One region of the Romboutsia sp. 1001713B170207_170306_H8 genome, then DNA from elsewhere that is predicted to be linked to it. Evidence: riboswitches for the same ligand, from Rfam matches in the RefSeq annotation. Region 1 holds a riboswitch; each other region holds the start of a gene.
What was found. A riboswitch is a leader RNA that binds a small molecule or an ion and turns the genes downstream of it on or off. The one in region 1 is predicted to bind S-adenosylmethionine.
Positions count from the first base shown of each region.

Region 2: another riboswitch for S-adenosylmethionine. It lies ahead of metK (methionine adenosyltransferase); the one in region 1 lies ahead of I2A66_RS07850 (methionine ABC transporter ATP-binding protein).
Region 3: another riboswitch for S-adenosylmethionine. It lies ahead of I2A66_RS07185 (O-acetylhomoserine aminocarboxypropyltransferase/cysteine synthase family protein); the one in region 1 lies ahead of I2A66_RS07850 (methionine ABC transporter ATP-binding protein).
Region 4: another riboswitch for S-adenosylmethionine. It lies ahead of I2A66_RS12255 (MetQ/NlpA family ABC transporter substrate-binding protein); the one in region 1 lies ahead of I2A66_RS07850 (methionine ABC transporter ATP-binding protein).

Region 1 covers NZ_JADNAX010000003.1:168,744-170,952, reverse strand. The annotation lists gene I2A66_RS07855 (hypothetical protein) at 1-528, shown strand, start outside; SAM riboswitch class I at 626-732, shown strand; gene I2A66_RS07850 (methionine ABC transporter ATP-binding protein) at 816-1,787, shown strand; gene I2A66_RS07845 (methionine ABC transporter permease) at 1,774-2,209, shown strand, end outside.
Region 2 covers NZ_JADNAX010000007.1:12,058-14,266, forward strand. The annotation lists gene yyaC (spore protease YyaC) at 33-542, opposite strand; SAM riboswitch class I at 849-958, shown strand; gene metK (methionine adenosyltransferase) at 1,115-2,209, shown strand, end outside.
Region 3 covers NZ_JADNAX010000003.1:32,624-34,832, forward strand. The annotation lists gene I2A66_RS07185 (O-acetylhomoserine aminocarboxypropyltransferase/cysteine synthase family protein) at 1-917, opposite strand, end outside; SAM riboswitch class I at 997-1,104, opposite strand; gene metA (homoserine O-acetyltransferase MetA) at 1,190-2,128, opposite strand.
Region 4 covers NZ_JADNAX010000006.1:61,870-64,078, reverse strand. The annotation lists gene I2A66_RS12260 (methionine gamma-lyase family protein) at 1-256, shown strand, start outside; gene I2A66_RS12255 (MetQ/NlpA family ABC transporter substrate-binding protein) at 319-1,146, opposite strand; SAM riboswitch class I at 1,231-1,336, opposite strand; gene nifV (homocitrate synthase) at 1,663-2,209, shown strand, end outside.

The DNA of each region.
Region 1 (2,209 bases):
AATACAACACAAAATAGCACTACAACACAAGATAATGGGTATTTAAATACAGAGTATGCAAATACTTACTCTGGTCTTTACACTAATAATATATCTCCTTTAAATAATTATGCAATGTATAGTAGTGTAGATGAAGTAAATAACGCTTATAAAACTAAAGAATACCCTGGTAATGAAAAATATTTATCAGAAGTAAAAGCAGCGTATCAAGATAGTAAAGAAAAATTACAAGCTTTTGTTAATGGATTAAAAAATGATGCAAAAACTGATGATGCAAAATTAAAAGAAGCAAATCAAGAGCTTATAGATGAAGGTGAAGATTTAATAGAAGAAATAGATGAAAAAATAAGTAGATTAGATACAATTCCTAAAGATGCATACAATAAGAGCCAAGATGAATTTATTAAATTAGTTGATGATACAACTAAAGTTGAAAATGATGTTAGATCTGAGTTTGATAAAATGATAAAAGATATGAATAATATGTTAGGAATAGATACTACATCTAATAATGGAAAAAACAAATAGTCTAAAAAGTGTGCAAAATAAAAATATTCAGAAAATATATTGACATATGGAAAAAAAACTATAATATATAAATCATAGAAGTACAAAATAAAATAATTCCTTATCAAGAGAGGTGGAGGGACTGGCCCGATGAAACCCAGCAACCAGTATATTTTATATACAAGGTGCTAAATCCTGCAATTCATAAGAATTGAAAGATGAGTATAAACTGCTTACAAAAGCCTGAGTTTATACTCAGGCTTTTTAAATTTAAAGCGTTAATTGAATTATATTTGGGAGGAGTAAATATGATAAGCATTAAAAATGTAAACAAATATTATGGTGATACTAAGGTTTTGAATAATGTTAATATGGAAATTAAAAATGGGGAAATTTTTGGAATTATTGGCCATAGTGGAGCTGGAAAGTCAACGCTGCTTAGATGTATAAATGGCTTAGAGGACTATCAAGAAGGTTGCGTACTTGTAGGAGAGAAAGAAGTCAAATCATTAAAAGGAGAGGGACTTAGATTACTTAGAAAAGATTTAGGAATGATATTTCAACACTTTTCACTATTAGAAAGAAAGACGGTATTTGAAAATGTAGCCTTACCATTAGAATGTTTTAAATATTCTAAGAAAGAAAAAGAAGAAAGAGTAAAGGAATTATTAGACCTAGTAGGTTTAAGTGATAAAAGTAATATTAAACCAAGAAACTTAAGTGGAGGTCAAAAGCAAAGAGTAGCAATAGCAAGAGCATTAGCATTAAATCCAAAGGTTCTTCTTTGTGATGAAGCAACTTCAGCATTAGACCCAAATACTACAAAATCAATACTTAGTTTATTACAAGATATAAATAAAAAGTTTGGAATAACAATTATTATGGTAACTCACCAAATGGAAGTTATAAAGCAAATATGCACAAGAGTAGCAATAATGGAAGATGGTGAAGTTTTAGATATAAATGAAACAGAAGAAGTTTTTTTTAATGATAGTAAAGCACTTAGTAAGTTAATTGGGGAAGAAAATATAATTTTACCAAAAGGAACTAATATAAAAATATTATTCCCTAAAAATGTTTCTAACAGTTGTGTCATAACAAGTATGGCTAGAAATTTAGATATAGATTTCTCAATCGTATTTGGAAGGTTAGAGAAATTCAGAGATGAAATATTAGGGTCATTAATTATAAATGTATCTTCAGAATATGGAGATAGAGTTAAAGCATACTTAGAAAGTGAAGGGCTAAGATGGGAGGAGATAAACAATGAATCAAACTAGTTTAAGTACATTTTTAACAGAAATTTTAGGAGAAGCGCTCTTAGAAACATTATACATGATATTAGTACCAACAATACTTGCAACAATAATTGGATTTATATTAGCAATAACATTAGTTGTAACAAAGCCAAATGGATTAAAGCCTTGTAGTTTAATATATAAAGTATTAGGATTTATAGTTAATATTTTTAGAAGTTTCCCATTTATTATACTTATAGTTGCTTTAATTCCATTTACAAGACTAATAGTTGGCACATCAATAGGAGAAGAAGCTGCAATAGTTCCTATAACTGTTGGTGCAGCTCCATTTATAGCTAGAATAATAGAGAGTGCATTAAATGAAGTTGATTATGGATTAATAGAAGCTGCAAAATCATTTGGAGCTACTAAAACTCAAATAGTATTTAAAGTAATGATAAAAG
Region 2 (2,209 bases), on a different contig from region 1:
ATAATTTTAAGTATATTGATACCGGTTACTTTTTAAGTAGCAAGAAGTAAAGAAAGAGCTATAGTTTCTGATAGTTCTAAGACAAAGCTAAGACGAACATTATTAAATGAAAATCTATTGCTTTCATCAATCTTATCTACTATACCTACTATTGAGTAACTTCCAACTTGAGGTAGTTTTTTACCAACACCTTTTCCAGGTAAAATAGGACCTTTTCTAATTTGTATATTACCTATACTATTTTTAGCTCCTAGGCAAGCATCTATAGCTAGAAACTCTCCTTTAGGATGAAGATTTTTTATTTCTTCAATTGACTCGTATATATTTAAAGCATGAATAGGATTATCTAAAGTACCGTAAACAGGGTATTTAAAATCGCTATTTTTTAGCATAGTTCCAACTAAAGGGCCAAGAGCATCACCTATAGCCCTATCTGTTCCTATACAAATAACAATAGTATTTTCGTTTATAATATCTTTTAGTATTAAGCTTAACACTTGAGCTACATTTTCTTTTTTATAATTTACTTTAGCTAAATACATAGGAACACCTCCTTCAAAAATATATGAATATATAATCTAAAAAATGCCTAACCTTAAGTTTTAATAACGCATCATATTATAATATAAAAGTAAATTTTAAATAATTACCCCTACTATATATTATATAGATAAAATCACAAAAACTTGTTATTTTTAAATAACAATTACTGACATATAAAACTATATATCCTTGACATTAAATTAAAAAAATAGTAATATATATCTAAAGTTAATAATTAAAATAAAAAAAGAAAATATTATTAATAAGGATAAAAACGACTCATAATAAATATGAAAATATTTATTACCTTATCAAGAGAGGCTGAGGGATAGGCCCTATGAAGCCCGGCAACCGCCCCAAAAGGGAAAAGGTGCTAATTCCTACAAGATTTTTTATAAGTCTTGAAAGATGAGGTTAGTTAATTAGTACATTAAATGTGTAATGATTAACCTCTTCTTGTATAAGGAGAGGTTTTTTTAATTGAAAAGATTAATAGTTCAATTAATATAAACCCCTACAATTTATACAAAATAAAAAAATATAATTTATTAAATTAAAGGGAGGATATAAAATGGCAAGACATTTATTTACATCAGAATCAGTTACAGAAGGGCATCCAGATAAGATCTGTGATCAAATATCAGATGCAATACTAGATGCATTATTAGAAAAGGACCCATTATCAAGAGTAGCTTGTGAAACAACTGTTACAACAGGTTTAGTTTTAGTTGCGGGTGAAATAACTACATCAGCATATGTTGATATTCCAAAATTAGTAAGAAGTACAGTAGAAGAAATAGGATATACAAGAGCTAAATTTGGATTTGACTGCAATACTTGTGCTGTAATTACATCTATAGATGAGCAATCAGGAGATATAGCTATGGGTGTTGATGAAGCTTTAGAAAATAAGGTTGGAGAAGTTACAGAAGAGGAAATTGAAAATGTTGGTGCAGGAGATCAGGGAATAATGTTCGGTTTTGCATGTAATGAAACTGAAGAATTAATGCCACTACCAATATCATTAGCACATAAATTAGCTAGAAGATTAACTGAAGTTAGAAAATCTGGATTACTAGATTACTTAAGACCTGATGGTAAAACTCAAGTTACAGTTGAATATGATGGAACTAAAGCTATTAGAGTTCATACAGTTCTTATATCTACTCAACATTCAGAAGATATAGATAATGATACAATAAGAAGAGATTTAATAGAGCATGTAATTAAACATGTTATACCAGCTGAATTACTTGATGAAGAAACTATGATATATATAAACCCAACAGGAAGATTCGTTATAGGAGGTCCTCAAGGGGATACAGGTCTTACTGGTAGAAAAATAATAATAGATACTTATGGAGGATATTCTAGACATGGTGGTGGAGCATTCTCAGGAAAAGATCCAACTAAAGTTGATAGATCAGCAGCTTATGCTGCAAGATATGTTGCTAAAAATATAGTAGCAGCAGGACTTGCTGAAAAGTGTGAGATAGAGTTAGCATATGCTATAGGTGTTGCTAAGCCTTTATCAATATTTATAGATACATTTGGTACTGGAAAAGTTTCAGAAGAAGCATTAGTTGAATTGGTAAATAAAAACTTTGACTTAAGACCAGGAGCAATTATAAGAGATTTAGATCTAAGAAAACCTATCTATAAACAA
Region 3 (2,209 bases), 140 kb from region 1:
GTTATTTTTTTAGTATTACTAACATGTCTATCAAGTCTTAGTGATAAGGTTTCAAGCCCCTGTAATAATAAAAATGAATTAAATGGACTTATACAAGCACCTGTATCCCTTAAAAGTTGGACTCTTAATTTAGTAATGTAGGCTGCTTTACCTGCATCTTTTGTGTAGCTCATACCATGATAACTTGAATCTGGCTCCACAAGGACATCAAATTTACCACTACCTTCCCAATCAAAATTCCCAGAATCAATTACAACCCCTCCTATAGACGTTCCATGACCACCTATAAACTTTGTAGCTGAGTGAACTACTATATCTGCACCAAATTCAAAGGGCTTAACTAAATATGGTGTTCCAAAAGTATTATCAACTATAAGTGGTATATTATTTTCATGTGCAATTTTTGCAATAGCTTCTATATCCGCTATATTTATTACCGGATTACCTATAGTTTCAATGTATAAAGCTTTAGTATTTTCATTAATAGCATGCTTAAAATTTTCAGGATTATCGCAGTCTACAAATGTGGTCTTGATTCCAAGTCTTGGCAGCGTTGTAGAAAATAAGTTAAAAGTACCTCCATATAAAGTTCCTGCTGATACTATTTCATCTCCTGATCCTAATATATTTAAAATAGCATAAGTTATAGCTGCTGAACCTGATGCTACCGCAACTGCACCTACTCCGCCTTCTAATAGTGCCATTCTTTGTTCAAAAACATCTGTTGTTGGATTCATAATCCTTGTATAAATATTACCTTCTTCTTTAAGTGAAAATAAGTTTGCTCCGTGTTCAACACTGTTAAATACATAAGATGTAGTTTGATATATTGGCACAGCTCTAGAACCTGTTGTTGGATCTGGATTTTGTCCTCCGTGAACTTGTATTGTATCAAATCCTAATTTTCTATTTCCCATTCTTAATGCCCCCTATAATATATAAAAAAAATAATAAAACCCTCTTTTATAAAAGAGGGCCTAATTTCCAAAGCATACTCTCTTATCTTTCTTATGAATAATACATAAGTAGGAATTAGCACCATATATTTTTAATACTGGTTGCTGGGTTTCATAGGGCCTATCCCTCCACCTCTCTAAATAAGATTTCATTTAAGTTTATTTAATTAAGTATATTGTATTTTACATTATATCATCATGCAACAAACTTATTTATTTTATTTATATAAAATTTATTTTACTTTAACCAAATTAATTCCTATGTCATTAATATTATAAGGTGTATCTTGATATACACAGTAGTTTAGCCAATTTCCAAATACTATATTAGCACTTTCCCTCCAATTAACTCTAGGTATAGAGTTTACATCGTCATTTTCAAAGTAGTACATAGGAATTTCTATTTCAAGACCTTTATTTAAATCTCTAAAGTATTCATTTTTTAAAGTATCTCTATCATACTCTAAATGACCCGTTATAAATATTTGCCTTCTATCATTACTTGCTACTATAAATACTCCAGCTTCCTCAGATTCTGACAATATATCTAATTCTTTTATATTTTCTATATCTTCTCTTTTTATTGATGTGTGTCTTGAGTGTGGAGCATAAAATATATCATTTAATCCTCTTGTCAAATTTTCATACTGGCAGTTATTCCAATGTTTATATACTCCAAATAATTTTTTATCTAAAGTATATTTTTCAATATTATAATGATAGTAAAGTGCAGCTTGAGCCCCCCAACATATATGCATTGTTGAAAATACATTGCTCTTAGTCCACTCCATTATTTCTTTTAACTCATCCCAATATTCAACATCTTCAAATTCCATTTTCTCTACTGGTGCTCCAGTTATAATTAGCCCATCAAACTTTTGATCTTTTACATCATCTATATATCTATAAAATTTTTCTAAGTGTTCTATTGGTGTATGGCTACACTTATAAGTTCTAGTTTGAAGTAATGTTATTTCTACTTGAAGTGGTGTATTTGATAAATACCTTAAAAGTTGATTTTCTGCTTGAATTTTTATAGGCATAAGATTTAATATTCCTATTTTTAAAGGCCTAATGTCTTGTGTGTTAGCCCTTTGTGTATTCATTACAAATATATTTTCATTTGATAGAACTTCAAATGCTGGTAGTTCTTTTGGTATTCTTATTGGCATATAAGCCTTCCCCCTTTTTTATCTCTAGTTTCCTAAGCTCATTTGAATTAAATTATAGCATAAAAATAAGGAAAGATATTT
Region 4 (2,209 bases), on a different contig from region 1:
CTTCTGTCAAGGAGTACAAGCTGCAGCTCCAGTTGATTCTTACGTTAGACCAGAGCCATGGGCAATGCCAGGTTATGACAGTGAAGTAATAATGGCAGCAGGTGCATTCATACAAGGATCTTCAATAGAATTAAGTGCAGATGCTCCTATAAGACCTCCATATAATGTATACTTCCAAGGTGGACTTACATTTGATCATTCTAAGATGGGTACATTAAAAGCAATTCAGTCTATGAAAAAAGCGAAAAATAAATAATAAATTATATAAAATAGCTCCTATTATGTTAAATAACATGTAGGAGCTATTTTTAGTTATATTTAAAATGTAGGAATTATTATACCTTTATAATGTTCTTTTAAGAAGCTTCTAGACTCATCAGATGTTAAAATCTTTTTTAATATTTCTATTTTTTCACTATTTAAGTCTTCAGTTCTGCATGCTAATACATTTTCGTATGTACCGTCTATTTCTGGAGAGTATATACTTTGTTTATTTGCATCTAATCCGGCAGCAGCAGCAAAATTACCATTTATGAATGCAGCATCTACATCTTGTAATAATGAAGGCAATTGACTAGCGTCAGCTTCTATAAATTCTATATTTCTTTTATTCTCAATTATATCTTTTGCAGAAGATAGTTCTACACCTTCCTTTAATTTTATTACTCCTTCATCTTCTAATATTTTTAAGGCTCTAGATCCATTTGTTGGATCATTAGGTATTGCAAACTTATCTCCAGATTTTAATTCATCAAAAGATTTTATTTTATTTGAGTATGCTTGTAGAGGAACTTCATATAGTCCTACCACATCTGTTAAATCATATCCTTGCTTTTCTATAGATTCATTTAAATATGGTCTATGTTGGAATAAATTAGCGTCAATCTCACTATCAGCTAATGCTGTATTTGGAGTAGTATAGTCATTAAATGTTACTATTTCAAGTTCATAACCTTCTTTTTCTACTTCAGATTTTAGATGTTCAAATAATTCTGTACCTGGAACTTGCATAGCGCCAACAGCTATTGTTTTATCATTTTTACTTGATACATTACTTTTAGTTGAACACCCTACAGCTGAGATACCTAGTGTTAAAGATAACACGACTCCTAATAATTTCTTGTTAAATAATTTTTTAAGTTTCATATAAGATCCCCCTTAAGTTTATTATGAAATAAGCCTAAAAAATATAAAAAATCCTGAGTATAAACTCAGGTTAACTTCAGTTTATACTTATCTTCCAGCTATGTGCTGCAGGATTTAGCACCATGTATATAAGAAATATACTGGTTGCCGGGTTTCAAAGGGCCAGTCCCTCCACCTCTCTTGATAAGGCTTATTTAATTTATATTTATATTAATATAAATTAATCAAATTGTAAATAACTTTTTAGATTTTTCTGAATATAAATTAAATTTGATGAAATTTTGAGCTATAAGATATATTAATAAATAAAATTTTATTGAATATGAAATATGTATATAAAAACTTTCATTTTTGATTAATTTAATAAATATTATAAAATTAATGCAACATTGAAAAATAACGAATATAATATATAAAAAGATTTAAAATCTAACTTATAAAAATAATAAAATGAAATTTATTAAATAAATTATGCAGCTAGTATAAAATTTAATGATATAAATAAGGGGGGATTTTATGTGTGTTATTGACAAAAAACATTCTAAGGGAGTAAGTATAGTTGATACAACATTAAGAGATGGAGAGCAAACAGCAGGTGTAGTTTTTGCTAATCATGAAAAAATAGCAATTGCAGAAATGTTAAGTGATTTAGGTATAAATCAATTAGAAGTAGGAATACCTGCTATGGGTGGAGATGAGAAAGAAGTGATAAAGTCTATATGTAAAAGAAACTTAAAACCCAGTATTATGGCATGGAATAGAGCAGTGATTACAGATCTAGAAAATTCTATAGATTGTGGTGTAGATGCAGTTGCTATTTCTGTATCAGTATCTGATATACACATACAACATAAGTTAAAAACTTCGAGAGAATGGGTTTTAGAAAATATGGTAAAAGCAGTAGAATTTGCAAAGCAAAATGGATTATATGTTTCTGTTAATGGTGAAGATGCATCTAGAGCAGATTTTGATTTTTTAGTTAAATTTATAGAATTAGCAAAGCAAGCTGGAGCTAATAGATTTAGATATTGTGATACTGTAGGTGTAATGGAACCATTTGCCA